Regions from separate parts of the Streptomyces sp. TS71-3 genome, predicted to be linked through region 1. Evidence: riboswitches for the same ligand, from Rfam matches in the RefSeq annotation. Region 1 holds a riboswitch; each other region holds the start of a gene.
The links. Region 1 has a riboswitch for cobalamin ahead of Sm713_RS33190 (ABC transporter substrate-binding protein). Riboswitches for the same ligand answer to the same signal wherever they lie in the genome.

Region 1 (10,125 bases):
CGGAACCTCCGCGGGCCTGCTCCCCGGCCGTCCCGACCGTCTCGCGGGGCGGCCCCGACGCGGGCCCGCGACTCCTGCCGAGCAGCCGGTCCACGCCGAGGTTCGCGCCCACGCACACTGCGGTGAGCAGCCCGGCCGGTACGAGGACGGCAACCGGCTGGAGGAAGAGCGCGTCGGTGTTCCGCTCGATGAGCACCGCCCAGTCGCTCGCGTCGGACGGCAGGCCGAGCCCGAGGAAGTTCGCGGAGGCCAGCAGGTAGAGGATCAGCGCGTACCTGCTGCCGGCGTCCGTGGCCAGGGGCCCGAGCGCGCAGCGTGCGACGTACCGGATCTCGATGTGGCGCCGGGGCACGCCCTGCTGGCGCATCGCCTCCACCGCCGTACGGCACCCCGGGGCGAGGGCCGCGGCGCGCACGAGCCGCGTCACGGCGGGGAGTTGGACCAGCGCCGCCGCGGCGACCAGGCTGCCCCGGTCGCTGCGTCCGGCGGCCGCGAGGCTCATCAGCAGGAGCAGGGAGGGAAGGGCGAGCAGCAGGTCGAGCCCGCGCATCACCGCCTCGTCGGCCCAGCGGCGGCGGGTGCCCGCGGCGTACAGGCCGAGGGGCAGACCCACCGCGTAGGCGGCCAGGAGGGCGGCCGTGGTCATGCCGATGACGGAGCGGCCGCCGGTGAGGACGAGCGCCAGCACGTCGCGTCCGAGGACGTCCGTGCCCAGCGGATGCCCGGTGCCGGGCGGGAGGAAGGGCGCGGCTCCCGGCGCCGTGGAGCCGGCGAACAGTGGCCCGGCGAGCGCGGCCAGCACGGGCGCTCCGAGCAGGAAACACACCAGCACGTCCACCGTGACGGCGCCGAGGCGCCCGGCGGGACGCGGGGCGGAGTAACGGCCGCTCATGCCCGTCCCTCCCGGCGGGGTGTCAGGCCCCGCACGGCGAGGTCGGCGCAGAGGTTCACCACGACGGCCGTGATCGCGAACACGAGCGCGTATCCCTGGACGGCCGGCATGTCGCGGTCCTGGACGGCGTCGACGAAGCCGGTGCCGAGCCCTCCGACGGCGAACAGCGACTCCACCACGACCGTTCCACCGAGGAGTCCGTCGACACACCGCGCGAACTGCTGCACGGCCGGCGCGAGGGTGCCCGGAAGCAGGTGCCGTAGGAGGATCGTCCGTTCGGGCACGCCCAGCAGTCTCAGGTGCGTGGCGACGGGGCCGTCGCGCTGCTCCGCGATGCCGATGCGGACCTGCCGCGCGAGGTCGCAGAGCTGGCGGCAGACCAGCACCGTCACCGGAAGGATCAACACCGCCGGCCGGGTCAGCACGTCCAGGCCCATGAGGCCGGCCGCGGTGGCGGGAAGCGCGCCCAGGTCGAGGGAGAGCCACGCGGTCAGAAGGAGGCCGAGGACGAATTCGGGCACGGCGTGCAGCGCGATCGCGGCGGCGCTCAGGCCCCGGTCGGCCGCCGACCCCTCGCGCAGGCCCGTGAGGACGCCGAGGCCGAGCGCGAGGGGGACGAGCAGCGCGAGGGCCGTGGCCGCGAGCACCGCCGTCGCCGCCAGCCGGCCGGCGATCTGCTCGGTCACCGGCATGCCCGTCACCAGCGAACGGCCCAGGTCGCCGTGGCAGAGCGCCGCCAGCCAGTGGACGAACCGCTCGGCCGCCGGACGGTCGAGCCCGAGTCCGGCGCGGGCCAGCGCCGCCTGCTGAGGGGTGCCCTGCTCCCCCAGCACCGCGTCCACGGTGTCGCCCGGCAGCAGGGACGTGAGAGCGAAGACCACGACGAGGACGACCGCGCACTGCACGGCGGCGAGACCCGTCCTCGTGACGGTGTAGCGGAGCACCGTCCCGCCGGCGTCAGGAGAGGCGGGCCCGGTCGAACCGGGCCCAGTCGCAGGAGTTGGGCGGCGCGGCCCGCAGCCCGCCGACCGAGTCGGCGTGGCCGACGATCCAGTCGCTGAAGGCCCAGACGAGCTGTCCGTCGTCCTCGCGCGCCAGCCGCTGGGCACGGGCGAGCAGTTCGAGGCGTACCGCGTCGTCCCGGGTGCCGGTGGCCTGGGCGATCAGCCGGTCGAAGGGCTTGGAGCGGTAGCCGGTGAGGTTGTCCGAGGCGCCGGTGACCAGCCTGGACCGCAGGTGGGTGATGACGGGGAGGGTGGCGGTACGGCTCTGGGCCGCCACGCCCTTCGTCTTGATCTCGCCGAAGTAGGTGCCGGCCGAGCGCGTGTGGGGCGTCACCTTCAGGCCGATGTCGCTGAGCTGGTCCGCGATCAGCGAGGAGGCGTTGCGCCAGGACGGGTCGGCGTCGCTGGTCTCCAGCGGAACCGCCAGCCCCTCGGCACCGGCCTCCTTCAGCAGGGCCCGGGCCCGGTCCACATCGCGTTGACGGGGTGGCAGGGAGTCCGGGTAGCCGTGCAGGCCCATGCCGAACAGGTCGTTGCCGGGCGTGCCCCGGCCGGAGAGCGCGACCTCCACGAGGGCCTTGCGGTCGAGGCCGAGGGTGAACGCCTCGACGAGCCGGTGGTCGTCGAACGGCGCGCGGTTCAGCCGCAGCAGGATCGCCTGCATGGTGCTCAGCCGCGTCTGGAGCAGGCTGACGCCCTTGCGCCGGGTCACCTGCGCCGCGGAGGCCCCGGACAGGTCGTGGGCGTAGTGGACCTGGCCGGAGAGCAGCGCGCCCAGCCGGGCGCGTTCGTCGTTGACGGGCACGAACTCCAGCTCGTCCATGTGCGGGCCGCCCGACCAGTGGTCGCGCCACGCGGTGAACAGCGCGTTGCCGCCGGGCCGGAACGAGCCGTAGCGGAAGGGGCCGGAGCCGATGGGACGGGTGAAGTCGGTGGTGCCCGCGGGCACGATCTCGGTTCCCGGGGCGCCGAGCGCGGTGGGGAACTCGAAGTCGGGGTCCTTCAGCACCAGGGTCAGGTCGCGGCCCTGGGCACGGCTCGCCTCGAAGTCGACGGCGGCGAAGAGCTGCTGGGAGACGGCGACGGTGGCGGGGTCGGCGATGCGGCAGTAGTTCCACAGCACGTCGGCGGCGGTGACGGGTCTGCCGTCGTGGAAGCGCGCCTCGCGCAGATGTATGTGCCAGCGGGTGCCCGAGCGGTCGCTCTCCCATGACTCGGCGAGCCGGCCCTGCACGGACATGTCGTCCTTGTAGGTGAGCACGCTGTCGTAGAGGGCCTTCGCCCGCGCCTGGTCGATGAACAGGGGCACGGTGTGCGGGTCCAGGGTCTCCTGCGAGCCCCCTGCGCTGAAGGCGGCCCGCAGCCGGGACCGGCCGGAGTCCGGGCCGCCGTCCTCGCCGCCCAGTCCACAGGCGGCGAGGGTCGTGGCGGCCGCTGCCGCTCCGGCGCCGTACAGGAGTCGCCGCCGGCCGAATGACGATGTCATCGCTTACTGAGCCTTCCCTGCTCTCGGCCGGGTCCGGGAGCAGGGAGTGGAGCGGTGCCGGCGCCATGGGCGCATCGCTATCCCCTTCCCGGGGAGTCCACGCCCCGGACGGTCCGAAGAGGCGACGGGCCAGTCTCCTGGCTGCCGGATCCACGCTCGCCCCGCCTTCCAGCCTCACGGCCGTGGCGTGTGGGGTTCGCTCCCCGGTCACAGTGGCGGGACCGCGCCGGACTTCCACCGGCTTCCTGGCTCCCGTCGCCCATGTGTACGGCTCGCATTGTGCCAGAGGCTCCGACGTGCGGTGAGGGCCCGGCGAGGAACGGGGAGCCCGCCGCGCTCCCCTGCCGCCGGTGCGCATGAGAGGCACCCGCCGGTGCCGCCCCCCGGCCCACCTCTGAGGTCGGCCGGGAAGGGCGTGCGGTTCCCGGGACTCCGATCCCGACCGCGTGGGCCTGTTCACACACCGCGGCCGGGAACCTCGCCGGCCAGGCCACCGACTGCTGAACGAGACCGGCGATCCGCGGTCGTCGCCAACGCCACAGGGAGGGCCCGCCCCATGACCACCCAGCACACCGCTCCGGCCACCACCGGAACGTCAGGGGCGTCCTCGGGCACGGCTCCGCCAGGGGCCGTTCAGGAGGGGGACCGGCCGGCACGGAACGGCGACGGGCCCGACAGCGCCCGGCCCGGCTTCTGGAACGACCTCCGCCCGGTGATGCTCCGGCTGCACTTCTACGCCGGCGTCGTCATCGGCCCGTTCCTGCTCGTGGCGGCCGTCACGGGACTGCTCTACACGGTGACGCCCCAGCTGGAGTCCGTCCTCTACCACCACGAGCTGACCGTCACGCCGCATGGCTCCGCGGACCCCCTGGCCGACCAGGTCACGGCTGCACGCAAGGCCGTGCCGGACGGCAAGCTGGTGTCGGTCAGCCCGCCCCCGGGCCCCACCGACAGCACCCGCGTCGTCTTCGACGCGCCCGGCCTGCCGGACGGCTACAACGTGACGGCCTTCGTCGATCCGTACGACCACCACGTGCTCGGGACGCTGCGCACCTACGGGCAGTGGCTGCCGGCCCGCGCCTGGCTCGACAGCCTTCACCGCACCCTGCACCTCGGGAACTTCGGGCGGAACTACAGCGAGCTCGCCGCGAGCTGGCTGTGGGTCGAAGTGCTCGGCGGGCTCGCTCTCTGGCTCGGCGCACCCGGCCCGCGGCGGGGCCTGCACCGCGGGCTGCTGCCGCGCGCCGGACGGCCGGGCCGCCGCCGCACCCTCTCCTGGCACGGCACCGTGGGCCTGTGGGTGTCCGCGGGGTTGCTCGGCCTCTCGGCCACGGGTCTGACGTGGTCGGCGCACGCCGGCGCGAACATCGGCAGGATCCAGGACGCGCTGGGCGGCGGCACCCCCGCGGTGGCCGCCGGGCCGGCCGGCCCCGGCACGGGAGGCGGCTCGGCCCGTGACGTGGGAATCGACGCGGTGGCCCGGTCCGCCCACGAGGCCGGGCTGAGCGGTCTGCTCGTCATCACACCGCCCACCGAGCGTGGCGCGGCGTACGTCGTCGAGGAGAACACCAGGTCCTGGCCCGAGAAGCAGGACTCCGTCGCCGTCGATCCGGGCACGGGCAGGGTCATCGCGACGCTCAGGTTCGCCGACTACCCGCTTCTTGCGAAGCTCACCCGGTGGGGCATCGACGCTCATATGGGGCTCCTGTTCGGGCCCGTCAACCAGATCGCGCTGGCGCTGCTGGCGGTCGCGCTCATCTCCATGGTGCTGTTGGGCTACCGCATGTGGTGGCTGCGCAGACCCACGCGGACCGGTGGTCGGGCTTTCGGGCGCCCTCCGGTCCGCGGCGCGTGGCGTCGGCTGCGCGGGAGGGTGCTGGCCCCCGCGGTGGTCGGGGCCGCCGTCCTCGGTTACTGGCTGCCTCTGTTCGGCCTGCCGCTGCTGGTGTTCCTCGCCGTGGACGTCGCGGCGGGTGCCGTGTGCCACCGCCGCGTGGCGGTCGCGCGGTGATCGCCGCGACGGGCCTGCGCTGGATCCTGACCGTCCTGTTCACCGTGCTGGCTCTGTACGCGCTGTGGCGTGCGCTGCGCTCAGACCACGCACCCCGCGCCACCCGCGCGCACGGGCCGGACGCGGTCGGGAGGGTCGGCCATCTGCTGCACGCGGTGATGGCCCTGGCCATGGGGGCGATGGTGTGGCCGTGGGGCATGTCCCTCGCCGGCGCCCCGCAGACCGTGCTGTTCGCGCTGGCCGCCGCGTGGTTCGCGGGCGCCGCCCTGGCGGCGCCGGGGTCCCGGGGCCGGTGGCGCGCCCTGCGCGGCTCGCTCCCGCACGTGGTCATGATGGCGGCGATGGCCTGGATGGCCGGCGCCATGGGCACGCTCATGCCGGCCGCCGGGACGGGCGGAGCACGCGACAGCACGAGCATGCCGGGTATGGACATGTCCGGTTCCTCCAGGGCGGGGGCCATGACGCTCAACGGCACCGGTGCGCGGCTCGCGGCCTGGGTGCTCGCCGCCGTCCTGCTGGTGCTGGCCCTGTGGTGGCTGGCGCGGGCCTTCGACACGGCCCGGCGACAGGTTCCCGACGCGCCCGGCGCCCCCGTGCCGGCCGGTGTGCACGACGCGGCGGACGCGGCCTGCCACGGCGCCATGGCACTGGGGATGGCCGTGATGTTCGTCCTGCTGGCCTGATTCCTCGTTCTCCTGTTACTCCTGTTTCTCCTGCTGGTCCGAGGCGTGTGCCGCGGGGTGGAACGCCCCGCGGCACCCTGGCAGCGCCTGCGTGCTGCCCCCGGCTGACCGGCCGGGAGCGCCGTTCGCCCCGGGTGCCCGGGGGCCCTGCCGGGCCACGCCCTCAACCGCCAGGTCGCACCACCACGGCCTCGGCCCGAACCTGTCCGCCCCGGCGCAGTCGCAGCACGAACGGGATGCGCTGGCCCAGAGCCGGACGGTGGGTGAGCTCCACCATGACGTCGGTGGCGTACGCGGTCATGCTTACCGTCCCGCCCGCCGGCACGGGAAGGGTGACGCCCATGCGCATCCGGCCGGCGTTGCCGCTCACCTCGGTGCGCGCCAGCATCGCCGTGCGGGCCGCTGGAGAGCTGACCGAGAGGACCTCGTCATCGGTGCCGCCGTCGTTGGTCAGGCGGAAAAACGCCGCGGTCATGGTGCTGTCGTCGACGAGCGGCAGCAGGACCCGGCCGTCGACGGCGCTCACGTGCGCGGGCCGCCCCGCGGCGCCGCTGTGCGCCCTCGCGCCGAGCCCGCCGAGGGCGAGGGCGCACGCGGCGACCGGAGCCGCGACCGCCATCGCCCCCGCGCGCACCCGGTCGCCGACCGCGGTGCCGGGGGAAGCACCACCCGTCCCGCCGCGTGGCGTCACCACTGCGTCCCCCTGGAGGCGCGCCCGGTCCCGGCCCGCCGCGGGGTGGGTTCCCAGGTCCGCAGGCGCAGGCTGCCGGCGACGACGAGCACCGAGCTGAGGGACATGGCTGCGGCGGCCACCATCGGATCCAGCCATCCCAGCAACGCCAGGGGCAAGGTGACGGCGTTGTAGCCGAAGGCCCAGACGAGGTTGGCCCGGACCGTCGCGAGCGTCCGGCGGGACAGCCGCACGGCGTCGACGAGCGCCTCGACGCCGTCCGGGCGCACCAGGGTCACCGCCGCCGCGCCGATGGCCGCGTCCGTGCCGTCGCCCATGGCGATGCCGAGGTCGGCCGCCGCGAGGGCCGGCGCGTCGTTGACGCCGTCCCCGACGACCGCCACCCGGTTCCCCGCCTCCCGCAGGCGGCGCACCAGTGCGCCCTTGTCCTCGGGGCCGCATCCCGCGTGCACCTCGGTGATGCGGAGCTGGTCGGCCACCGCCCGCGCGGGTACCGGGTCGTCGCCGGTGGCCAGCACGGGCCGCAGGCCGAGCCTGCGGAGCCGGTCCACCGCACGGTAGCTGCCGGGGCGCACGGTGTCGCCGAGCGCGAGCAGCCCCACGCACGCTCCGTCCACGTACACCGCGACCGGTGTGTGCCCGGCGGCCCGCGCGTTCAGCAGCGCTTCCCGGAGTGCCGCCGGCACCTGTTCCCCTGGGCTACGCACCTCCACGCGGGTGTCGGCGACCCGTCCGCTCACGCCTCGTCCGGGCGTGGCGGCGAATCCGGCCACCTCCAAAGGCCGTTCGTCGGGCAGCAGGCGGCGGGCGTGGGCGGCGACAGCCCGGCCGACCGGGTGTTCCGAGTACCGCTCGACAGCCGCCGCGAGCCGGAGCATGGCGGTCTCGTCCGGGCCGGCCGGCGCCGCGGTCACGGTGACGACGGCCAGGCGGCCCTCGGTGAGGGTGCCCGTCTTGTCGAGCACCACCGTGTCGACACCGCGCAGCGTCTCCAGGGCGCGCGGTCCGGACACCAGCACGCCGAGTTGGGCACCCCTGCCGGTCGCCGCCAGCAGCGCGGTCGGCGTGGCCAGTCCGAGGGCACAGGGGCAGGCGACGACGAGGACAGCGACGGCACAGGTGAAGGCCGCCGAGGGAGCGGCTCCGGCGCCCAGCCAGAAGCCGAGGCCCGTGACGGCCAGCGCCACGACGACCGGCACGAACACTCCGGCGACGGCGTCCGCGAGGCGCTGCGCGCGGGCCTTGTCCTCCAGCGCCCTGGTCACCAGGGTGGTGATGCGGGCCAGCTGGGTGTCCGCGCCGACGGCGGTGGCGCGCACCGCCAGCACCCCGCTGGTGTTCACGGCGGCACCCGTGACCCGGTCACCGGGACCGGTCTCCACCGGGTGGCTCTCGCCGGTGACCGCGGAGCGATCCACGGCCGAGTGGCCCTCGACCACGACTCCGTCGGTCGCGACACGTTCGCCCGGCCGCACCACGAACACGTCACCGACCCTCAGGTCCTCGACCCGTACCCGGTGCTCCTGCCCGGCCACGCGTACGGTCGCCTCACGCGCCGCCAGCCCCGACAGGGCCCGCAGCGCGGCGCCCGTCCCGCGGCGGGCCCGGGCCTCCAGGAAGCGCCCCGTCAGGACGAACAGCGGGACCGCGGCCACCGTCTCCAGGTACACGTGGGCGGCACCGCCCGCGGAGGGCAGCAGGGTGAAGGCCATCCGCATGCCGGGCACGCCCGCGCCGCCGAGGAAGAGGGCGTGGACGGACCACCCGAACGACGCCACCACGCCGAGCGAGACCAGCGTGTCCATGGTCGCCGTGCCGTGTCGCAGACCGTTCCACGCCCCGCGGTGGAACGGCTGGGCGCTCCATACCGCGATGGGCGCCGCCAGCATGAAGCAGAACCACTGCCAGTTGCGGAACTGCAGGTCCGGCACCATCGACAGGACGATGACCGGCACCCCGAGAAGCGCCGTGACCAGCAAGCGGACGGCTTCCGGCACCTCATCGCCACGGCCCCCTGGCGCGTCGTCAGCGCTGCGTCCCGGGTCCCCGTCCGGGGCCACTTCGGCCCGGTAGCCGGCTCCCGTGACGGCGGCGACGAGGGCCTCGGCGTCCACCGCGGCCGGGTGCACGACGCGCGCGCGTCCCGTGACCAGGTTGACGCTCGCGCTGACCCCCTCGATCCTGCCGAGCTTCTTCTCCACCCGCGCCACGCACGCCGCGCAGGTCATGCCCGTGACGATCAGCTCCGTGGCCGCCGACGGGGCGGCGGCCGGCTCGGGCCGCGCGGTCACATGCCCTCCATGTCGCCCATGCCGCCACCGGAGCCCGTGCCGCCGCCGACATGCCCGACGGGCCCGGCCGGCGGACGCATGTCCGGGGCCACGGGGCCCGTGCCGCGGCCCACGGCGAACGCGACGGCGAACAGCACGAGCAGGAGGACCGCGAACCCGGCCACGGGCCAGGGCGAGGACGTGCGATCCGCCGTACCCGTGCGGAAGGGGCGGGTGGTGGGAGTCGGTGGCGCCATGGAACTTCCTGTCGGTGGGCGTACGGGGCGAGGGGTCCGGGGACGGCCGCCGGATGCGCCGTCCCCGTCCGCGGTGGTGCGGACGCGTTGCGCTGAACCCGCTCGTCACAGGAGTCGTCGCGGGTCGCGGTTGAGTTCCCGCCCGGGCACGACCGCCGATGCCGCCCGGTCCGCTCCGTCCCCTCCCCCGCGTCGGCCGAGGCTCCGGGGTGTCAAGATGAGCGGGCCATGACGGTCGGCTTGGGCTTTCGCTCGATACGGGCTGCGGTGTTCGCGGCCGTCTGCGTGCTGCTCGCCTCCCTGGGGCACGTGCTCATGTCGGGCGCCACGGTGCCGTGGTGGGCGCTGGGCGCGTCGGTCGCCGGGGCAGGTGCGGCGGGGTGGGCGTTCGGTGGCAGGGAACGGGGACCGATCGCGGTCACCGCCTTCACCGTCGCGGTCCAGACCGCCCTGCACGTCTGCTTCGCCTTCGCGCAGTCCACGGGACGGGCACCGGCACCGGGCGGATCCGGACCGGCCGCGCACTGGGCCCGGCACATGCTCTGCGGGGCGGACCCGGGCCCGGCAGCGGGGGCCAGGGCCTACCGCGTCGCCGTGCAGTCCGGTCTCCTCGACCGGATGGCCATGGGGCAGCACGCGACCGGCGCGGGCGCCGGGCACCCGGCTCCGGGCAGCGCGGGCACCGGCCTCCCGACCATGAGCATGCCCATGGGCTCGATGGCCGGCCACGGCACGGACGCCATGGCGTCCATGGGCCACCAGATGACCGGCTTGCCGTCGTGGGGGATGACCGCCGCCCACCTCGCCGCCGCCGTGCTGTGCGGCCTCTGG
Region 2 (10,125 bases), on a different contig from region 1:
CCCGCACCGCGGGCTGCTCGGCGGCGCCGCCTGCCGGCGGGGGGCTCTGGGCGGGGATGCCGGGCGCGTCGGACTCGGCCTCGGGCGGGGGCGCGTCCTCGCTGCGGCCGGGCGGTGGCGGCGGGCCCCCGCCGTCCGGACCGGTGGCACCGGGAGGCGTGCCGCCGCCACCGCCCCCGTCGCCGGGGCCGTCGGGATCGGGGTCGTCGTCGGTGCCGTCGTCACCGGGGTCGCCCGGCGCGCCGTCCTGCTCCGGCTGCCCTGCCTGCTGCGGCTCCTCCGGCTCGTCGTACTGCTCCAGCGTCTCGTCGAGCTTGTCCTCGTCGAGCCCGGGCGCGTCGAAGGGGTTGCGGCGGCGCCGGTGCGGCAGCGCCAGCAGCGCCGCCGTGCGGACGTCCTCCCGCAGCACCTCCGTGCGGCCGGCCCAGGCGGCGAGGGCTTTCGCGGTACGGGCCATCACGATGTCCGCGCGCATGCCGTCGACCTCGAAGGCCGCGCAGGTCGCCGCGATCTGGCGCAGCACACCGTCGCCGAGCACCACCTCGGGCAGCAGGGAGCGCGCCGCCGCGATCCGCTCCCGCAGGCGCGCCTCCTCATCCGCCCAGTGCGCCGCGAAGGACGCCGGCTCGGCGTCGTACGCGAGCCGGCGGCGCACCACCTCGACGCGCTCGTCGGGCTCCCTCGACGCGCTGACCTCCACGGTCAGGCCGAACCGGTCGAGCAGCTGCGGCCGCAGCTCGCCCTCCTCCGGGTTCATCGTGCCGACCAGCAGGAACCGGGCGGCGTGCCGTACGGAGACGCCCTCGCGCTCCACGTACGAGGCGCCCATCGCGGCGGCGTCCAGCAGCAGGTCGATGACGTGGTCGTGGAGCAGGTTGACCTCGTCGACGTAGAGGATGCCGCGGTGCGCGTCCGCGAGCAGTCCCGGCTCGAAGGCCTTCACCCCCTCCGCGAGCGCCCGTTCGATGTCCAGCGAGCCGACCACCCGGTCCTCGGAGGCGCCCACCGGAAGCTCCACCATCCGGGTCGGCCGGGCGGTGCCGGACGACTGGGTGTGGGGACCGTCCGGGCAGCGCGGGTCGGGCGCGCCGGGGTCGCAGTTGAACCGGCAGCCGGTGACGACGCGGACGTCCGGCAGCACCGCCGCGAGCGCCCGTACCGCGGTGCTCTTGGCGGTGCCCTTCTCGCCGCGCACGAGGACGCCGCCCACTTCGGGCGAGACGGCGTTCACCAGCAGCGCGAGCCGCAGGTCCGCCATGCCGACGATCGCGGTGAGCGGGTAGGGGGTCTGCACGCTGGGATCACTCCTTCTGGTGAACGCCGAGGGGCGGGGTCGTGGGGCGGGCGCCGGCGCGGTCACGGCGCGCCCGGCGGGACGAACGGCAGCCCAGGCGGCGGGCCCTCCTCGATGAGGCGCCACAGCGCGTCCGTGTCCGCGTGCTGCTCGATCAGGTCACCGAGGCGTTCGAGCTGCTCCTCGCGGAGCGCCGCGAACGCGGTGTCGGGAGCCGGCACGAAACGCCGGCCGGCGGCGGCCGCGACCGTCCGCAGGAACGCCCGCCGGAACCCGTCCGACTCCAGCGAGCCGTGCCAGTGCGTGCCCCACACCGAGCCGACCCGGCAGCCGTCGAGGAACGCCTCCCCGCCCTGCACGTCGGCGACGCCGTGGTGGATCTCGTAGCCCTCGACCTGCTCGCCGAGCGCCTGCCCGCGCGGCCGGCCGAGCGTCTTCTCCGGGACGAAGCGGACCCGCAGCGGCAGCAGGCCGAGCCCGTCGGCGGACGGCTCGCGGGACTCGACGCGCGCGGTGTCGTCGATGTGCTCGCCCAGGATCTGGAAGCCGCCGCAGATGCCCAGCACCGGCCGGCCCTCGGCGGCCCGGCGGGCCAGCGCGCCGGCGAGGCCGCGCTGCTGGAGCCAGCGCAGCGCGAGGACCGTGCCGCGGGTGCCCGGCACGATCACGAGGTCCGCGTCGGCCGTCTCCTCGGGCCGGTCCACGAACCGCACCACCACGCCGGGCTCCGCCGCCAGCGCGTCCACATCGGTGAAGTTCGACATCAGCGGCACCGCGCACACGGCGACCCGCAGCACATCCTGCCCGACCGGCCCCGCCGGTGTGCTCTCCCGGACCGTGCCGCGCAGGGAGACGCGCAGCCCGTCCTCCTCGTCGATCCCGAGACCGGTGCGGAACGGCAGCACCCCGTACGTGGACCGCCCGGTGAGGTCCCGCAGCATGTCGAGGCCGGGATCGAGCAGCGTCACGTCGCCCCGGAACTTGTTGACGAGGAATCCGGCCACCAGCTTCTGATCCGCCTTGTCCAGCAGGGCGAGCGTGCCGAAGAACGACGCGAAGACGCCGCCGCGGTCGATGTCGCCGACCACCAGCACGGGCAGCCCGGCGGCGCGGGCGAGGCCCATGTTCACGATGTCGGTGCGGCGCAGGTTGATCTCCGCGGGCGACCCGGCGCCCTCGCAGATCACGACGTCGTGCTCGGCGCGCAGCCGGTCCAGGCAGTCCAGCACGGTGCCGAGCAGCCGCTCCTGGCGCCCGCCGTGGTAGCCGCGCGCGCTCATCTCGCCGACCGGGTGGCCCATCAGCACCACCTGGCTGCGCCGGTCGCCGCCCGGCTTCAGCAGCACCGGGTTCATCAGGGCGCTCGGCTCCACCCGCGCCGCCTGGGCCTGCATCGCCTGCGCGCGGCCGATCTCGGCGCCCTCGCGGGTGACGAACGAGTTCAGCGACATGTTCTGCGCCTTGAACGGCGCTACCCGCACGCCCTGCCGCGCCAGCCAGCGGCAGATCCCGGCGGTCACCACGCTCTTGCCCGCGTCGGACGTGGTGCCGGCCACCAGCAGCCCGTGGCTCATGCGGCGGCCTGCCGCGGCCCGGCTCCGGGGCCGGCGGGGGCCGGGAGGACGCCTGACACGGCACCGGGCACGGCCCTAGGCCCTGTCGTCGAACTCCCGTCTGCCGCGCGGCGCCATGCACGCCCTCTCGCCGCACCGGGCGTAAGCCCAAGTACATCCAGTACGAGGGCTTGCACCCGGCACGCCGAGAGAATCCACCTGACGCCGCGCGGCCCGCCCTCCGTGCGAACGACGGGAGTTTGACGACAGGCCCTGGACCGCACCCGGGCGACTCCCGCCCGTCCGAGCCGGGCGCCGACCAGCACGACCAGCGCCCCCCAGCTCACCCGCCGGGACAGCCGCACCGCCCGCTCGACGTCCGCCACCGCCACGTCCCGTCCTCCGTCGCCCAGCACCGGGCGCAGCTCCGCGCGTCCCCCGTAGGACAGCGCACCGCCGAGCCGCACCCTCAGCGCCCCCGCGAACGCGGCCTCCACCACCCCGGCGTTGGGGCTCGGGTGCCGGTGCGCGTCGGCCCGCCAGACCCGCACCGCGCCGGCCGGGTCCGGGCCCAGCACCGCGGCGAGGGCCGCCGTCAGCCGGGCTCCGGGCCAGCCCACGAGGTCGTCGAGCCGGGCCGACGCCCAGCCGAACCTGCGGTACCGGGGGGACTTGTGGCCGACCATGGCGTCCAGGGTGTTGACGGCCCGGAAGCCCACCAGGCCCGGCACCCCGGCCACCGCGCCCCACAGCAGGGCGCCGACCACGGCGTCCGAGGTGTTCTCGGCGACGGACTCCACCACGGCGCGGGCGAGCTGCGCGCTGTCCAGCGCCTCGGGGTCGCGGCCGCACAGGTTGGGCAGCCGCCGCCGGGCCGCCGCGACGTCACCCGCCGCCAGCGCGGCGCCGATCGCGCGTGCTTCGCGGCCCAGCGAGGTGCCGCCGACCACGGCCCAGGTCGCGGCGGCCGTCAGTCCCGCCGTGGCGGCGGGGGAGCGGCGCGCGGCGCGGGCGGCCAGCGCGGCGAGGCCGACGGCGCCGCCGGCGCACAGCGCGGTGTGCAGGGCGCCCCAGCCCCGGTGGTCGCGCCAGAGTCGGCGTTCCACGGCGCCCGCGGCGCGCCCGAACGCGGCGACGGGGTGTCCGCGGCGCGGGTCGCCGAGCAGCAGGTCGCCAAGGAGTCCGGCGGTGGCGCCCACGGCGCCCGGGAGCGGGGCGGGGGATATGACCCCGCGTCGGGAGAAGGCCGCGTGCCGTCCCGGCATCGGTGTGTGTCCTCACTCAGGGTCCTCGCCCTGGCTCGACGGGACGACGGCGAGAGTCTCCTGGCTCCCGGATCCGCAGTTCCCCCGGCCTTCCAGCCCTCTCCCGGTGCCCTCGATGGCACTGGGAGTACTCCGAGCCGTGACGTCCGATGTGGGGGAGTGCTCCCCGGTGACAGTGGCGGGACCGCGCCGGATTCGCACCGGCTTCCTCTCCTGCCGCCGTACTTGGCCCCGGCAGTCCACCATGCCCCGAAGATCCCGTCAACCAGCCGCTGACCTGCGGCGGGAGAGTGTGCGCAGGCCCACACGGGGAGGCGGGGTGCGGGGCGGTGGTGTCGTCGTGCCGCCAGGTCGCCAGGTCGCCGGGTCAGTGGATTTATATATCGATAAAGCTCCTTGAGCTCTGCCCGCGGCGGCAGCGGTCCTCCGTGCCGATGCCGATGCCGATAGCGATACCGATAGCGATGTCGTGCCGATGCCGGAGCCGTGCCGATGCCCGAGCGGTGCCGGTGCCGGCGCGGTGGCAGGATCGTCGGCATGACGGACGAGATGGTCGATCAGCAGCCGGGTGGGAGTGCCGCCGAGGACGCCGCAGGTGGCGGTGCGGGCGACGGCGCGGGCAAGGGTGCGGAGGACGAGGCGCTGGCCCGCGCGTGGGCGGAGCTCGTCGAGGCGGCACGCAGGACCGTCGCCGACGGGCTGGTCGTCGGCACCTCCGGCAACGTCTCGGTGCGGGTCGGGGACACCGTCCTCGTCACCCCGAGCGGTGTCTCCTACGACCGGCTCACCCCGCGGGACGCCGTGGGCGTCGACCTCGACGGGCGGCAGGTGCTCGGCACCCTCGCCCCCACCAGCGAGCTGCCGATGCACCTCGCGGTCTACCGCACCACCTCAGCGGCGGCCGTGGTGCACACCCATGCCGTGCACGCCACGGCCGTCTCCACGCTCGTCCCCGAACTGCCGCTCGTCCACTACATGTCCGCCGCGCTGGGCGGCCCCGTGAGGGTCGCGCCCTACGCCCTCTACGGCACCGACGAACTGGCCCGGAACATGCTGGAAGCCCTCGACGGCCGCACCGGGTGCCTGCTCCGGAACCACGGCACCGTCACCTACGGCAGCACCCTCGACCAGGCCTACGACCGCACCGCCCAGCTCGAATGGATGTGCCGCGTCTGGCTCGCCGCGAGCGCGGTGCCGGGAATGGCGCCGAGCCTGCTGTCCACCGGGCAACTGGACGCCGTACAGGAGAAGCTGCGGGGCTACGGCCAACGGCGGGGCTGAGGCACCGCCGGCCGGGCGCCAGGCCGCCGCACGGGCCACCGTTCGCGATCCGACTCCGCATTCGGGTGGCCGTCGGCCGTCCCGACGCCGACACTGGAGCGGTGCGCATCCCCAGAACACTCGCATCGGAACCGGGGAGGACGACTCGGGCCGCCACCCATGCCCTCGCCGGCGCGGCGCGTGCGGCACGCCCGGGGCCCCTGGGCACACCGACGGCCGCGCGTGCCGCCGCGGCCGCCGTCACCGCCGCGGTGGGCGCCGGCGCCGCAGCGATCGCCGCGGGGCGGTGGGCGGGCGGCGCGGCCCTGAGGATCAGCCCCGGCCGGCCGCTGCCCACCGAGCCCAGACTCACCGTGCACGACGTCACCGCCGACCGGATCGCCCTCACCCGCGGCTTCGCCTCCGGGCGGCCCGGGGTGTACGGACTCGTCGACGGCTCGGCCAGGGGCGTCCACGCGGTCGTCGGCCCCCTCGACGAGGCGGCGGAGCACACCCCCGACACGGTGGTCCGCCGGCTCGAACGCGTCACCCGCGGCACCCTGGAACCGGGCGCGAGGGTGTGGCTCACCCCCCAGGTGCACACCGGCGACCCGCGCTCCGCGCTGGGCCTCGACTACACCGAGACCGACGTCCCGTCCGAGCTGGGCCCGCTGCCCGCCTGGTTCGTCCCGGCGGCCCGCGACACCTGGGTGATCGCCGTGCACGGCCTCGCCACCACGCGCGAACACCCCATGGTCGTCCTCGACTTCCTGAACCGCCACAAGTTCCCCGTGCTCATCCCCGCCCACCGCGGCGACCCCGGCGCCCCCCGCTCCCCTGACGGGCTCGACCACCTCGGCGAGACCGAGTGGCGGGACGTGGACGCCGCGCTCGGACACGCCGTACGCAAGGGAGCGGAGCGCGTCATCCTGTACGGCTGGTCCACCGGCGCCACCATGGCCCTGCACACCGCGGCACGCTCCCCGCTGCGCGACCGCATCGCGGGCCTCGTGCTGGACTCCCCGGTGCTCGACTGGGCGGCCACCGTGCGCGCGCTCGCCGCCGCGCGCGGCACCCCGCGCCTGCTGCTGCCGCTCGCGGTGCGCGCCGCCGAGGGCCGCGGGGGACGGGGCGCCGAGCGGGTCCCGCCGGTCTTCGCTCCCGACGCGATTCGGGTGCCCACGCTCGTGCTGCACGGCCCGGACGACGCCATCGCCCCCTGGGAGCCGTCGCTCCGGCTGGCCGACCGCCTGTCGTCCCTCGTCAGCCTGCACACCGTGCGCCACGCCCCGCACGGCGCGCTGTGGAACGCCGATCCGGCGGAGTACGAAGAGCAGCTCCGGCGCTTCCTCGTCCCGCTGACGTAAGTACGGCGTGCGCCGGCACCGCCCGGATGCGGTCCGTCTACGGCTCCGGAACGGCCCTCATACGGCGCCGGTCCGGCCTCCATAGGGCGCCGATCCGGCCTCCATGCGGCCCCCGTACGGTCCCGCCGTACGGGGAGCACGCACCGGGGTGCGGGGCCGGGCGCCCTATCGTGCCGGCGGCCCGTCCGCAAGCCCGCTGTGGGGGAGCGTGCCGGCGCTCCGTTGACACGGGCGTCCGGTGTCCCGCTGGTGCCGTTCGGCCCCGCGCGGCGTGCCCAGTCCCAGGGACGGGGCCCGGAGTGGCCGGTAACAGTCCATTCCGGTTAGTCGGGGTGTGGCCCGGTTAGATACCTTCCCACCAGCGTTTAGTTCTTCCCCTCTTGCCATTCCGTTTGGGAATTCGGACCGTCAACAGGAAGACTGCTCCCGTGACGTCCCGTACCCCGCGCGACTCCAGGCTCCGACTCGTCCGCTCCCGGCCGCTGGCCACCGCTTCCCAGGCGGTGACGGCCGGGCGCCTCCGCCGCCCGGCGCCCCCGCCGCCGGAAGGCACCCCGGCGCCCGCGGAACTGGCACGCATCGCACGGCGCGGTCTCGCGGGAGCGGTACGCATCGCGCACTGGGCCGACCGGGCGGTGCGGCCCGGCGGGGGAGAGGCCACGCTCGACGGCTCCGGCGCGCTGTCGGGGGCGGCGGTCGAACGGGCCGCGGCGGACCTGGGCCTGACGCACCAGCAGGCACGCGCCGACTGGGACACCGCACGCCTGGCCGGGCTGATCGAGCTGCACGGCGGCACCGCGCGCGCCGGCTGGCGGCTGCGCGCCTGGGATCGGGACGACAGCGCCGTGCTCCGCGGCTGGGTCGCTCTCTTCGACGCCTGGTCGCTGACCGGCGACAGCCCCGACGGCCTCGCCCGCGCCACCGTCGCGGAGCTCATCGAGGCCATGCCGCAGGTGCTCTCGCTGCTCCAGCTCTCCGCCGGGCCCGTGCCCGTGTCCCAGCTCCTCGACCTGCTCCGGCAGCGCGTCACGGAACTGCGTACGGAGCGCTGCGAGATCCCCCACGGCCCCCAGCCGCAGCCGGTCGAGGACGCTGACGCCCCGCTCGAACCGCTGCTGGACTGGGCGCTGGACGCGCTCGCCCGGGTCGGCGCGCTCACCTGGGCCGAGGAGCAGGTCACCCTGACACCGCTGGGGAGCTGGGCCGTCTGGGTCAAGCTGGAGCAGATCTGCGTGGCCGCGCAGAGCCCGGCGGGCAACATCGAGCAGTCCGCCGAGGACATGCTGCGCGGCTGCGCCCAGCTGCGCCCCAACGCGGCACGCGCGGAGTACCGCGCCTGGCTCGCCGCCCGGCCCGTCGGCAGCGCCGTCAGCGACCTCCTCACCGCCGCCCGGGGCGAGGACGCCCTGCTGCGCGGCCTCGCGTTCGACGCGCTGCGCGTCGTCGGCGCCCCCGCCGAGGCGGAGGTCAGAGCGGCCCTGGAGGAAACGTCGCTGCGCCCTTACGCGCTGCTGTGGCTCGCCGAGCACGACGGCGTCGACCCGGAGGAGGCGCACACCGCGCTCACCCGTGAGGAGGCCACCTGGCTCTGGGTGGACACCGCCGCGGCCGTCTCCGACCACGGCGAGGGCACGCTGCTCGTCCGCCACCTGGAGTCGGCGGTCCAGGGCACCGTCCCCGCGCTCCTGGACGACGTACGCGCCATCGGCCACCCCCGCACCGTCCAGGTCCTGGTGGCCCTCGCCGCCGCCCACCCCGACCCGGCCCTCGCCAAGGTGGTGCGGCGCGCCGCCTTCCAGGTCCACACCGGGGGCGCGTAGCCGCCGTCCGGGCTCGAAGGGCCGGAAGGGGCGCTCAGCGGTGCGTGCCCGGCCCGTCACCGGCGGCCGGGGCGCGGGGGCACCCGAAAGCCCGGACGCTTCGCCGGCGACCCCGGAACGACGCGGAACCGTCCGCTCGCCCGATGGCCGGGCAGCCGCGGAACCGCCCGCCGGCCGGTGGCCGGGCAGTGGACGGGACGGGAGAAAAGCGGTTGCACGGTACCGGTAGAATTTCCTCCATGGCCATTCTCCACGCGCATTAGACGGCGTGCCCGCCGCCTGTCCGCCCCTGCGCACCCTCGCGCCCCGTGGCGGGCCACGCGCGGCCCAGCCCGACTCGTCGTGTCCGCCGTCCTCTCTCCGCCACCGCCCTGGAGTCTGTCCGTGATCACCGCCTCCGCCATCGAACTGCGCGCGGGTGCCCGCATCCTCATCGAGTCCGCCAGCTTCCGCGTCGCCAAGGGCGATCGCATCGGCCTCGTCGGCCGCAACGGCGCCGGCAAGACCACCCTCACGAAGGTGCTCGCGGGAGAGGGCATCCCCGCCTCCGGCACCGTCACCCGCAGCGGCGAGGTCGGCTACCTCCCGCAGGACCCGCGCACCGGCGACCTTGACGTCCTCGCCCGCGACCGCGTGCTGTCCGCCCGCGGCCTGGACGTCCTGATCCGCAAGATGCGGGAGAACGAGCAGCGCATCGCCACCGGCAAGGGCGCCACCCAGGAGAAGGCCCTCAAGCAGTACGAGCGCCAGGAGACCGAGTTCCTCACCAAGGGCGGCTACGCGGCCGAGGCCGAGGCCGCCACCATCGCCGCCGCCCTGAACCTCCCGGACCGCGTGCTCGGCCAGCCGCTGCACACCCTCTCCGGCGGCCAGCGCCGCCGTATCGAGCTGGCCAGGATCCTCTTCTCGGACGCCGACACCCTGCTGCTCGACGAGCCCACCAACCATCTCGACGCCGACTCGATCGTCTGGCTGCGGGACTACCTCAGGAGCTACCGCGGCGGGTTCATCGTGATCTCGCACGACGTCGACCTGGTGGAGACCGTCGTCAACAAGGTCTTCTACCTCGACGCCAACCGCTCCATGATCGATATCTACAACATGGGCTGGAGGCTCTACCAGCAGCAGCGGGAGGCCGACGAGAAGCGCCGCAGGCGCGAACGGCAGAACGCCGAGAAGAAGGCCGCCGCGCTGAACGCGCAGGCCGACAAGATGCGCGCCAAGGCCACCAAGACCGTCGCCGCGCAGAACATGGCCCGCCGCGCGGAGCGGCTGCTGGCCGGCCTCGACGACGTCCGGCAGTCCGACAAGGTCGCCAAGCTGCGCTTCCCCGAGCCCGCCCCCTGCGGCAGGACACCCCTGACCGCCGAGAGCCTGTCGAAGTCGTACGGCTCGCTGGAGATCTTCACCGATGTCGACCTCGCCATCGACAAGGGCTCCCGCGTCGTCATCCTCGGGCTGAACGGCGCCGGCAAGACCACCCTGCTGCGGCTGCTCGCGGGCGTCGAGAAGCCGGACACCGGCCAGGTCGTCGAGGGGCACGGCCTCAAGCTCGGCTACTACGCG
Region 3 (10,125 bases), 1.0 Mb from region 1:
AACCGGGTATGAAGGCCGTGTGCGCGAGCACCGCGGCGCCGAGCAGCGCGTCATCCGCCTCGCCGGCAGCTTGCAGGGCGCGTAGCAGGGTCTCTCCGGCACGGTGCGGATCCTGCATGTCGAAGAACTCGATACGCCCCGCCAGCAGGTAGGACTCGGCAACCGCCGCCGCAACCGACTGGCGAACGGCCCCTGTCGTTTCGGACAGGACCCCGCATCCGAGTGCTGCGTGCGCGACGACCGCCGGGTGGAGTGTCGCCGGTGCCACGCTCCAGTAGAGACGCCTGTGTGAGCGCGCTACCGCCTGAAAGTCCTGTGCCACGGTGGCGGGTTGCTGTGCCGCATGGGTTCGGGAGGGCACCGCCACAAGGCCGACCGCCGCCGCCGTACCCGTGACGAGCGCGCGTCGCACCTGGTCAGGAGCGCCATCCGGGTGGCCGAACCCGAGTACTTCCATGTCCTGGCCGAGCACCCGCACCAGACGTTTTTGAATCTCCGGCTGCGGCCACGGCGGATTGGCCGACTCCCATCGGCGCACCTGCCGGACCCCCACGCCCAGGGCGTCGGCGAGGGCCTGCTGGGAACGGTAACCGGCGGCGATGCGGGCGGACCTGAGATGCGTGTTACTGCCGGGGCGGGACACAGGGAACCTCCATGCGAAGCCTGGAGGTTCCCTGTGTCACAGCGAAGTCCTGCCGACTCCGCGGAAAGACCCGATCGAGGGATCAGAAGTCCTTATTCAGACCGCTAGAAGACCCATATAAGTCCTTTCAACCGGACCGCAACAGGGCCAGCCTTGTCCTCACATCGCCCGTCCAACGCCGCGAACCGGCACACCACCGCACAGCCGGGTGTGCGACCCCGAAACGCGGCCTCAGGAGTTCAACGTGACCCAAGTCGGTGCCCGGTCCCGCCACCCCGATCCGCTGGACATCGAGTCGATGCGCGCGACGGCGGGCAAGCTTTCCGCCGGTGACGTGCCGTTCCCTCGATTCGACGATCTCGACGACTGGCTTCTGCTGCTGCGCGGCCACCTGACCCTCCTCGTTCCGGAGGTGGAGGGAATGGCGCGGGCGCTGCCCGAGGAACATGCCTCCCGCGTGGCCGCGCTGACCGCCGTCGCGAACACGCGCGTCCGCCTTGCCGCTTCGCCGGGGCCGGGACTGGTATCCGCAACGCGGCACGCCCGGGAACTCGCCGAGTACCTGGACGCCCTGTGCGACCACCACACCGTCTTGACCGCCGAAAACGCAACGGAGAACCGCACGTGAGCCTCATGTTCTGCGTCCGCTGCGACCGACCCATCCGGCAGGGCGAGCCCTACGACACCCACGTTCACCACGGCGCGACCGGCGCCGGGACGACCAACTACTCGCACAAGCGGTGCCCGGCACCGGACCAGTCCGGGTCGGCACCGTGTGCCCGCCGGCAGGCGGCTGCGACCATGGATCCATGAGTGCCGAAGAGCGTGTCATGGGGCGGGCCGTCGTACTGGACGAGGTGGGGCAGCCCACCGTGCTGCGGGAGTTCCCGGTGCCCGAGGCGCCGCCCGGGGGTGCCGTGGTGGCCCCCGGGTACGGCGGGGTGTGCGGGACCGATCTGCATCTGCAGCAGGGGCACCTGCCCGTGCCCACCCCGCTCGTGCTCGGCCACGAGGGACTGGGCACCGTGCGCGAGCTGGGGTTCGGGCTGACGCACGACGCGACGGGCGCGCGGCTGAGCGAGGGCGACGCGGTGATGTGGGCGTCGTCGATCGCGTGCGGCGAGTGCCCGCCGTGCCGGCTGCACCGCGAGCCGACGCTCTGCGAGAACCGCCGCACCTACGGCGTCAACCGCTCGATCGCCGACGGCCCCGCCCTCTCCGGCTCCTGGGCCGACCACATCGTGCTGCAAGGCGGAACGACACTGGTCCGCGCCCCCGGCGACGTGCCGCCGCTCGCCGCGATGGCGCTGGCCTGCGCGGGGCCCACCGTCGTGCACGCCCTGTACGAGCGGCGCCCGGTGCGGCTGGGGGAGACCGTGGTGGTGCAGGGCAGCGGTCCTGTGGGGCTGGCCGCCGCGGCGTGCGCGCAGCTCTCCGGCGCGGGGCGGGTGATCATCGTCGGCGGCCCGGCCCAGCGGCTCCGGGTCGCCGCCGCGGCCGGCATCGGCGACGTCCACCTGAACATCGTCGATGACAACGACCCCGACGCCGTCCTCGCCGAGGCGCGCGCGGCCACCGGGGGCGCCGGCGCCGACCTGGTGATCGAGTGCGCGGGCGTCCCGGCGGCCGTCGCCCAGGGGATCACGCTGGCCAGGCGCGGCGGCGCGTACCTGGTGATCGGCCAGTACACCGACGCCGGCGACACCGTGCTCAACCCGCACCAGATCGTCCACCGCCAGCTCGACGTGATCGGCTCCTGGGCCTTCTCCGGCGCGCACCTGGTGGAGTACGTACGGCTCCTGCCCGCGCTCACCGCCCGCTTCGACCTCGCCGGCCTGGTCACGGCGTTCCCGCTGGCCGAGCACGCCCGCGCGCTGGCGGCGGTCGCGGACGGGTCGGTGATGAAGGCGGTGCTGACGAGCTGAGCCGCGGGGCCGGCGGCGCACCGAAAACGCGTGGTCCCCGGCCACCCGGCTCGGGCACCCTGCCCGCATGACGGACACTCCCCGGCCCGCGCGGCCGGCGTTCCTCCCCGGGCTCGAACTCTCCCGCGCCTTCTACGCCGAGGCCGTCCGCCCGCTGCTGGACGAGGCCGTGCCGGGGCTCGTGCACTCGGCGGCGCGGCTCGGCACCGGGTCCGACGTGCTGGGCTTCGACACGGAGCGGTCGGCGGACCACGACTGGGGGCCGCGGCTGCAGGTCTTCCTCCGTCCACAGGATGTGGACGCGCACGGGGCGCGGCTGTCGGCGGTGCTCTCCGAGCGGCTGCCGAAGACGATCCGCGGCTATCCGACGCACTTCGGCGCCACCGAGGAGGCGCATGTCCGGGTCATGCGGATGACGGACGGGCCCGTCCAGCACCGGGTGGACATCGTCTCCCCCGGCGACTGGCTCACCGGCGCGCTCGGCTTCGACCCGCGCGAGCCGATCGGCCTGGCGGAGTGGCTGACCACGCCCGCCCAGCGGCTCGCCGAGGTGACGGGCGGGGCGGTGTTCCACGACGGGCTCGGCGAGCTGGAGCCTGCGCGTGCCGCGCTCGCCTGGTATCCCGAGGACGTCTGGCGGTACCTGCTGGCCTGCCAGTGGCAGCGGATAGCGCAGGAGGAGGCGTTCGTCGGCCGGTGCGGCGAGGTCGGCGACGAGCTCGGCTCGGCCGTCGTCGCGGCCCGGCTGGTCCGCGACCTGATGCGGCTCTGCCTGCTGATGGACCGCCGCTACCCGCCCTACGGCAAGTGGCTGGGCAGCGCCTTCGCCCGCACCGCCGCCGCGCCCCGGCTCACCGCCGACCTGACGGCCGTGCTCGCCGCCGCCGAGTGGCAGGCGCGGGAGGCGCACCTGTGCCGGGCCTACGAGACGGTGGCCCGCGCGCACAACGCGCTCGGGCTCACCGCACCGCTCGACCCCGCCGTCCGCCCCTTCCACGACCGGCCGTTCCAGGTACTGGACGCGGGACGGTTCCGGGCGGCGCTGGCGGACGGCATCGTGGACCCGGCCGTGCGCCGGCTGCCCGCCACCGGGGGCGTCGAGCAGTTCGTGGACGGCACCGACGCCCTCGGCTCGGACGACGTCCGGTCGGCTCTCCGCGTCCTCTTCGAGTGAGGGGGCCGGGCAGCAGTGAGGGGGCCGGTCCCGGCTGCGGGAGTCGGTCCCGGGTGACGGGTTGCCGGTCCCGGGTGCGGGTTGCCGGTCCCGGGTGCGGGTGTCGGTCCCGGGGTCAGAACCCGCGGAAGACGCCGTCCTCCTCCGCGGCGTCGACGAACTCGCTCCAGTCCATGTTGGCCAGGGAGATGTTGTTCTCGATCGACCACAGCTCCTCGGCTATGACGCGCAGCTCGCCGTGATCCCCCTCCCCTTCGTCCTCGTCCCAGTACCGCAGCACGGTGAGCAGCGGCATCCCCGGCGCCGTGAGGGCGGTCCTGTCGGCGACGATCAGCAGGCGCTTGTCGGGCGCCAGCGCGAGGAGCTGCTCCGCGGTCAGGTCGCCGTGGTCGGGATCGTCCACGACGTGGACGTACGCGAGGAAGTCGTCCTCGCTCGGCGTCTCGACCGCCGTCCGCAGCGCCTGCCAGGCCGCCTCGTCGGAGAAGTCGGTGCGGATCAGCAGGGTTTCGTCCGTCTGCGGCAAGCTCTTCAACACGATCTCTCCCTCAGTGCGCACGGCGACTCAACGGGCCGGCCCGCGCCGGCCCGTCGCACCATCTGAGAGGGAAGGTATCCGCCGGGTCGGACAGTCCGGCTCAGGCAGCCCAGCTCGGAGCCCGGCTCGGGCAGTCGCCCAAGCCCTCCGCGCTCACCCGTCCTACGAGCCCCCGGCCCCCTCCGCGTCCTCCGTGCCCTCCTCCAGTGACGCCTCCGCCTCCAGGAACGCCTCCCGGAGGGCCGCGAGGACCGCCGGGTCCGGCTTGGACCACATGCCGCGGGACTCTGCCTCCAGGAGGCGTTCCGCGATGCCGTGCAGGGCCCAGGGGTTGGCGTCCTGGAGGAACGCGCGGTTCTCCGGGTCCAGGACGTACGTCTCGGTGAGCTTGTCGTACATCCAGTCGGCGACCACGCCCGTCGTCGCGTCGTAGCCGAAGAGGTAGTCGACGGTGGCGGCCAGCTCGAAGGCGCCCTTGTAGCCGTGCCGGCGCATCGCCTCGATCCACTTCGGGTTGACCACCCGGGCGCGGAATACCCGCGAGGTCTCCTCGGTGAGGGTGCGGGTGCGCACCGTCTCGGGGCGGGTGGAGTCGCCGATGTACGCCTCGGGGGCGTCGCCGGTGAGCGCGCGGACGGCGGCGACCATGCCGCCGTGGTACTGGAAGTAGTCGTCGGAGTCGGCGATGTCGTGCTCGCGGGTGTCGGTGTTCTTCGCGGCCACCGCGATCCGCCGGTACGCCGACTCCATCTCGGTGCGCGCCGGGCGCCCTTCGAGCCCGCGGCCGTACGCGTAGCCGCCCCACACGGTGTAGACCTCGGCGAGGTCCGCGTCCGTGCGCCAGTCGCGGGAGTCGATGAGCTGGAGCAGGCCCGCGCCGTACGTGCCGGGGCGGGAGCCGAAGATGCGGGTGGTGGCGCGCCGTTCGTCGACGCCTGCCGCCAGGTCGGCGCGGGTGTGGGCGCGCACGTGGTTCTGCTCGTCCGGCTCGTCGAGGGAGGCCGCCAGCCGTACCGCGTCGTCGAGGACGGCGACGGTGCCCGGGAACGCGTCCCGGAAGAAGCCCGAGATGCGCAGGGTGACGTCGATGCGGGGGCGGCCGAGGTCGGCGAGCGGCACCGGCTCCAGGCCGGTGACCCGCCGCGACGCGTCGTCCCACACCGGGCGCACCCCGAGCAGCGCCAGCGCCTCCGCGACGTCGTCGCCCGCGGTGCGCATCGCGCTGGTGCCCCAGAGCGACAGGCCCACCGACGTCGGCCAGGCGCCGCCGTGGTCGGCGCGGTAGCGCTCCAGGAGGGAGTCCGCGAGGGCCTGGCCGGTCTCCCACGCGAGGCGGGACGGGACCGCCTTCGGGTCGACGGAGTAGAAGTTGCGGCCCGTCGGGAGCACGTTCACCAGGCCGCGCAGCGGCGAGCCTGAGGGGCCCGCGGGCACGAAGCCGCCGTTCAGGGCGTGCAGGGTGCGGTCCAGTTCGTCGGTGGTGGCGGCGAGCCGGGGCACCACCTCGCGGGCCGCGAAGAGCAGGATGCCCGCGACGGCCGCCGGTTGGCCCGCGGACACCCCGGGGACGGCCGCCTCGTCCCAGCCCGCGTCCTCCATCGCCTGGACGAGCGCGCGGGCACGCTCCTCGGCGGCGTCGGCCGCGCCGCGGGTCGCCGCGGACTCGTCGAGGCCGAGCGCCTCCCGCAGGCCGACAAGTGCCTCGCTGCCGCCCCAGATCTGCCGGGCCCGCAGGATCGCGAGCACCAGGTTGACCCGGTCGGCGCCGGCCGGCGGCGCGCCCAGCACGTGCAGGCCGTCGCGGATCTGCGCGTCCTTGATCTCGCAGAGCCAGCCGTCCACGTGCAGGATCAGGTCGTCGAAGCCCTCGTCGTCCGGGCGGTCCACGAGGCCCAGGTCGTGGTCGAGGCGGGCGGCCTGGATCAGGGTCCATATCTGGGCGCGGATCGCGGGCAGCTTCGCCGGGTCCATCGCGGCGATCTGCGCGTGCTCGTCGAGGAGCTGTTCCAGGCGGGCGATGTCGCCGTAGGAGTCCGCGCGGGCCATCGGCGGCACGAGGTGGTCGACGAGGGTGGCGTGCGCGCGGCGCTTGGCCTGGGTGCCCTCGCCCGGGTCGTTCACCAGGAACGGGTAGACGAGCGGCAGGTCGCCGAGCGCGGCGTCCGGCGCGCACGCCGCGGACAGGCCCGCGTTCTTGCCGGGCAGCCACTCCAGGTTGCCGTGCTTGCCCAGGTGGATCACGGCGTCGGCGCCGAAGCCGCCGTCCGCGGCGCGCGCTCCGAGCCACCGGTAGGCGGCCAGGTAGTGGTGCGAGGGCGGCAGGTCGGGGTCGTGGTAGATCGCGATGGGGTTCTCGCCGAAGCCGCGGGGCGGCTGGATCAGGATGAGGACGTTGCCGTGCCGCAGTGCGGCCAGCACGATGTCCCCGGCGCCGTCCGCGCCGTCCGCCCCGGCCCGGCTGCGGTCGACGAACATCTCCCCCGGCGGCGGCCCCCAGTGCCGCTCCACCGCGCCGCGCAGCTCCTCGGGGAGCGTGGCGTACCAGCGCCGGTAGTCGGCGGCCGGGATGCGGACGGGGTTGCGGGCCAGCTGCTCCTCCGTCAGCCAGTCCTGGTCGTGGCCGCCCGCGTCGATCAGTGCCCGGATCAGCTCGTCTCCGTCGCCGGAGGCGAGCCCCGGCACGGCGGGGGCGCCCGTCTCTGGGTCCGGCTCGCCGAGATCGTACCCGTCCTCCACCAGCCTGCGCAGCAGCGCGACCGCGGAGGCCGGGGTGTCGAGGCCGACGGCGTTGCCGATCCGGGAGTGCTTCGTCGGGTACGCCGACAGGACCAGCGCGAGGCGCTTGTCCGCCGCCGGGATGTGCGCGAGGCGCGCGTGCCGCACGGCGATCCCGGCGACCCGCGCGGCGCGCTCCGGGTCGGCGACGTACGACGGCAGCCCGTCCTCGTCGATCTCCTTGAACGAGAACGGCACCGTGATCAGCCGCCCGTCGAACTCGGGCACCGCGATCTGGCTCGCCGCGTCGAGCGGGGAGACCCCTTCGTCGTTCTCCTCCCACGCTTCCCGCGGGCTCGTCAGGCAGAGCGCCTGGAGGACCGGCACGTCAAGACCGGCCAGCGCGCCCGCGTCCCACGCGTCATCGTCCCCTCCCGCCTGCGCCTCGGCGGGCCTGCTGCCGCCGGCGGCGAGCACGGTCGTGACGATGGCGTCGGCGGCTCGCAGCTCGTCGATGAGCTCCGGTTCCGGGGAGCGCAGGGAGGCGACGTAACGGGGGAGGGGGCGGGCGCCGGCGTCCTCGATCGCGGTGCACAGCGCCTCGACGAAGGCGGTGTTGCCGCTCATGTGGTGGGCGCGGTAGTAGAGGACGGCGACGGTGGGGGCGGGGGCCGCTCCGGTTCCGGTCGACGGGGCGGTTCCGGTCGCCGGGGTGCCGGGGGTGCGGGGCGTGCGCTCCAGCGGGCCCCAGGTGGGGGCGGGCGCGGGCGGTTCGAAGCCGTGGCCGGTGAGCAGGACGGTGTCGGAGAGGAACCGGGCCAGCTGCTCCAGGTTGCCCGGGCCGCCGTGCGCGAGGTAGGCGTGCGCCTCGGCCGCGATGCCGATGGGAACCGTGGAGGCGGCCATGAGCTGGGCGTCCGGGGCCTGCTCGCCGGTGAGGACGACGACGGGGAGCCGGCGGACGGCGTCCCCCTCCGCGCCGGAGTCCGCGCCGCCCGCGCCGAGGAGCAGGTCGAGCCCGTCCTGCCAGGCGCGGATGCCGCCGAGGAGGCGGACGACCACGAGGTCGGCGCCGTCCAGGAGGGCGGGCAGGTCACCGAGGGGCAGCCGGGTCGGGTTCGCGTACCGGTACGGGACGGGGCCGGCGGCGGCGCGGGCGCTGAGCAGGTCCGTGTCGGAGGTCGACAGCAGCAGGATCATGCGGGGCCTTCCTCGGGGTGTCCACGCCCCGGGTGGTCGTGAGGACGGCGGGAGTTCCTGACTCACCCGGCCCGGGGTCACCCCGGACCGCGCTCACAGTGGCGGGACCGCGCCGGATTCACACCGGCTTCCTCCCTCGGACCCTCATCAAGGGCCCGCGCCGTCTCGGTCACCCGAATGGTACGGGGCGCCGGGGCACCTGCGGTGGGCTCTTCCCGGCCCGCACCCTCACCGCCGTACTCGCGACCCTGCGGCCGGGTCCGTCGCGCGGCCTCTTCGTCCCGCCCTTACCGGGGCCGAACAGCATGCTGACAGCTCGCTGACATGGAGGCGCCATTGTCGTGCGCGACCGCTCTGACCACGAGAAGGGCCCCGTATGAAGTCTGGTCGAACGCCACCGCCGGGGAGGACGACCGTGCCTGGGATCCGCCGGGCCGACCCCGCCTGCCGGACCGACCGCGCCCGCCGCGCCCGCGGTGCCCGCCGTGCCCGCGGCCTCGGCATCGCCGCCGTTCCGCTGGCCGCGGTCGGCGCCCTCCTGCTGGGGGGCGTGCCCGCCGCGGCGGTCATCGGGGGCCCTGGCGCCGGTGATCCGTACTTCCCCGACGACGGCAACTCCGGTTACGACGTGACGCACTACGACGTCCGTCTCGGCTACGACCCCGCACACCCCGGCCACCTGGACGGCGACACGACCGTCTCGGCGCTGGCCACCGACGACCTGGACCGTTTCGACCTCGACCTCAAGGGCTTGAAGGTCGCCGAGGTCCTCGTCGACGGGCACCCGGCGCGGGCGGTGGAGCGCGCGGGCGACCACGAGCTGGTCGTCACGCCCTCCGGGCGGCTGCGCCGCGGCCAGGAGTTCACCGTCCGCGTCCGCTACTCCGGCAAGCCCGACGCCGAGGGCTGGCATACCCTTCAGGACGGCGGCGCCGACGCGCTGGGCGAGCCGCACGGGGCGAGTTCGTGGTTCCCGGGCAACGACCACCCCTCCGACAAGGCGACCTTCGCCCTGACCGCCACCGTCCCCACGGGCTGGACGGCGATCGGCAACGGCAGGCCGGGGCCGACCACGGTCGACGGCGGGCTCACCACGTACCGGTGGTCCGAGGACCGGCCCATGGCCACGTACCTCGCGACGGTCGCGATCGACAGGTTCACGGTCCAGAGGTACTCGCTGGCCGACGGGACACCCGTCGTCGACGCCTACAGCCCGGGCGCGCTCGTCGATCCCGGGACGCCGAAGCTACAGGCCGAGGTGATCTCCTTCCTCTCCTCGGAGTTCGGGCCCTACCCCTTCGACTCCGCCGGCGGCATCGTGGTCAGCGGCCTCAGCGATCCGAACGCGCCGATAGACCTGGAGACGCAGGGCCGGCCCACCTACAGCGGCGGCATGTTCGACGCCTCGATGGCCCACGAGATCACCCACCAGTGGTTCGGCGACAGCGTCTCGTTCAGTGACTGGCGCGACGGGTGCATCGCCGAGTGCGTGGCGCAGTACGCGAACCAGCTCTGGAACGAGCACGAGGGGATGGATCTCGACGCCGACTTCTACGAGGCCGTCCTCAAGGACAACCTCGACGATCCGTCCTTCTGGAACGTCCCGCTCTACGACGCCGGTGCGGGCCACGAGTTGGATCCTGCCCTCTACGACAAGGGCTCGCTGATGATGCACGCGCTGCGGCGCACCGTGGGCGATGCGGATTTCTTCGCGACCCTCAAGGGCTGGACCTCCCGGTACCGCTACGGCAACGCGTCCTGGCCCGATTTCGAACGGCTCGCGTCCGAGGTGTCCGGCACGGACCTCGGCGGGTTCTTCGCGGCGTGGGCGCATGGCACGACGGTGCCGCCCGACACGTACCTGTACCCGGGAAGCCTCGCTGAGTTCCGGACCCCCTAGGTCGTGTCCGCAGAGGAGTTCGGTCGTTGG

Region 2: linked by a shared signal. The riboswitch ahead of Sm713_RS19510 (cobalamin biosynthesis protein) and the one ahead of Sm713_RS33190 (ABC transporter substrate-binding protein) in region 1 are both predicted to bind cobalamin.
Region 3: linked by a shared signal. The riboswitch ahead of cobN (cobaltochelatase subunit CobN) and the one ahead of Sm713_RS33190 (ABC transporter substrate-binding protein) in region 1 are both predicted to bind cobalamin.

Annotation. Positions count from the first base shown of each region.
Region 1 covers NZ_BNEL01000003.1:2,127,898-2,138,022, reverse strand. Annotated here, with positions in the region: gene Sm713_RS33200 (ATP-binding cassette domain-containing protein) at 1-892, opposite strand, end outside; gene Sm713_RS33195 (ABC transporter permease) at 889-1,836, opposite strand; gene Sm713_RS33190 (ABC transporter substrate-binding protein) at 1,850-3,382, opposite strand; cobalamin riboswitch at 3,492-3,673, opposite strand; gene Sm713_RS33185 (PepSY domain-containing protein) at 3,939-5,393, shown strand; gene Sm713_RS33180 (DUF5134 domain-containing protein) at 5,390-6,076, shown strand; gene Sm713_RS33175 (copper chaperone PCu(A)C) at 6,240-6,770, opposite strand; gene Sm713_RS33170 (cation-translocating P-type ATPase) at 6,764-8,995, opposite strand; gene Sm713_RS33165 (hypothetical protein) at 9,055-9,294, opposite strand; gene Sm713_RS33160 (hypothetical protein) at 9,523-10,125, shown strand, end outside.
Region 2 covers NZ_BNEL01000001.1:4,814,681-4,824,805, forward strand. Annotated here, with positions in the region: gene Sm713_RS19500 (putative cobaltochelatase) at 1-1,294, opposite strand, end outside; gene Sm713_RS19505 (cobyric acid synthase) at 1,357-2,868, opposite strand; partial or broken gene Sm713_RS19510 (cobalamin biosynthesis protein) at 3,141-4,112, opposite strand; cobalamin riboswitch at 4,166-4,324, opposite strand; gene Sm713_RS19515 (class II aldolase/adducin family protein) at 4,650-5,393, shown strand; gene Sm713_RS19520 (S9 family peptidase) at 5,594-6,739, shown strand; gene Sm713_RS19525 (hypothetical protein) at 7,168-8,559, shown strand; gene Sm713_RS19530 (ABC-F family ATP-binding cassette domain-containing protein) at 8,944-10,125, shown strand, end outside.
Region 3 covers NZ_BNEL01000003.1:1,083,742-1,093,866, reverse strand. Annotated here, with positions in the region: gene Sm713_RS29050 (helix-turn-helix transcriptional regulator) at 1-643, opposite strand, end outside; gene Sm713_RS29045 (DUF6415 family natural product biosynthesis protein) at 888-1,271, shown strand; gene Sm713_RS29040 (zinc-binding dehydrogenase) at 1,453-2,568, shown strand; gene Sm713_RS29035 (DUF4037 domain-containing protein) at 2,636-3,742, shown strand; gene Sm713_RS29030 (hypothetical protein) at 3,858-4,280, opposite strand; gene cobN (cobaltochelatase subunit CobN) at 4,443-8,195, opposite strand; cobalamin riboswitch at 8,226-8,373, opposite strand; gene Sm713_RS29020 (M1 family metallopeptidase) at 8,611-10,095, shown strand; gene Sm713_RS29015 (hypothetical protein) at 10,099-10,125, shown strand, end outside.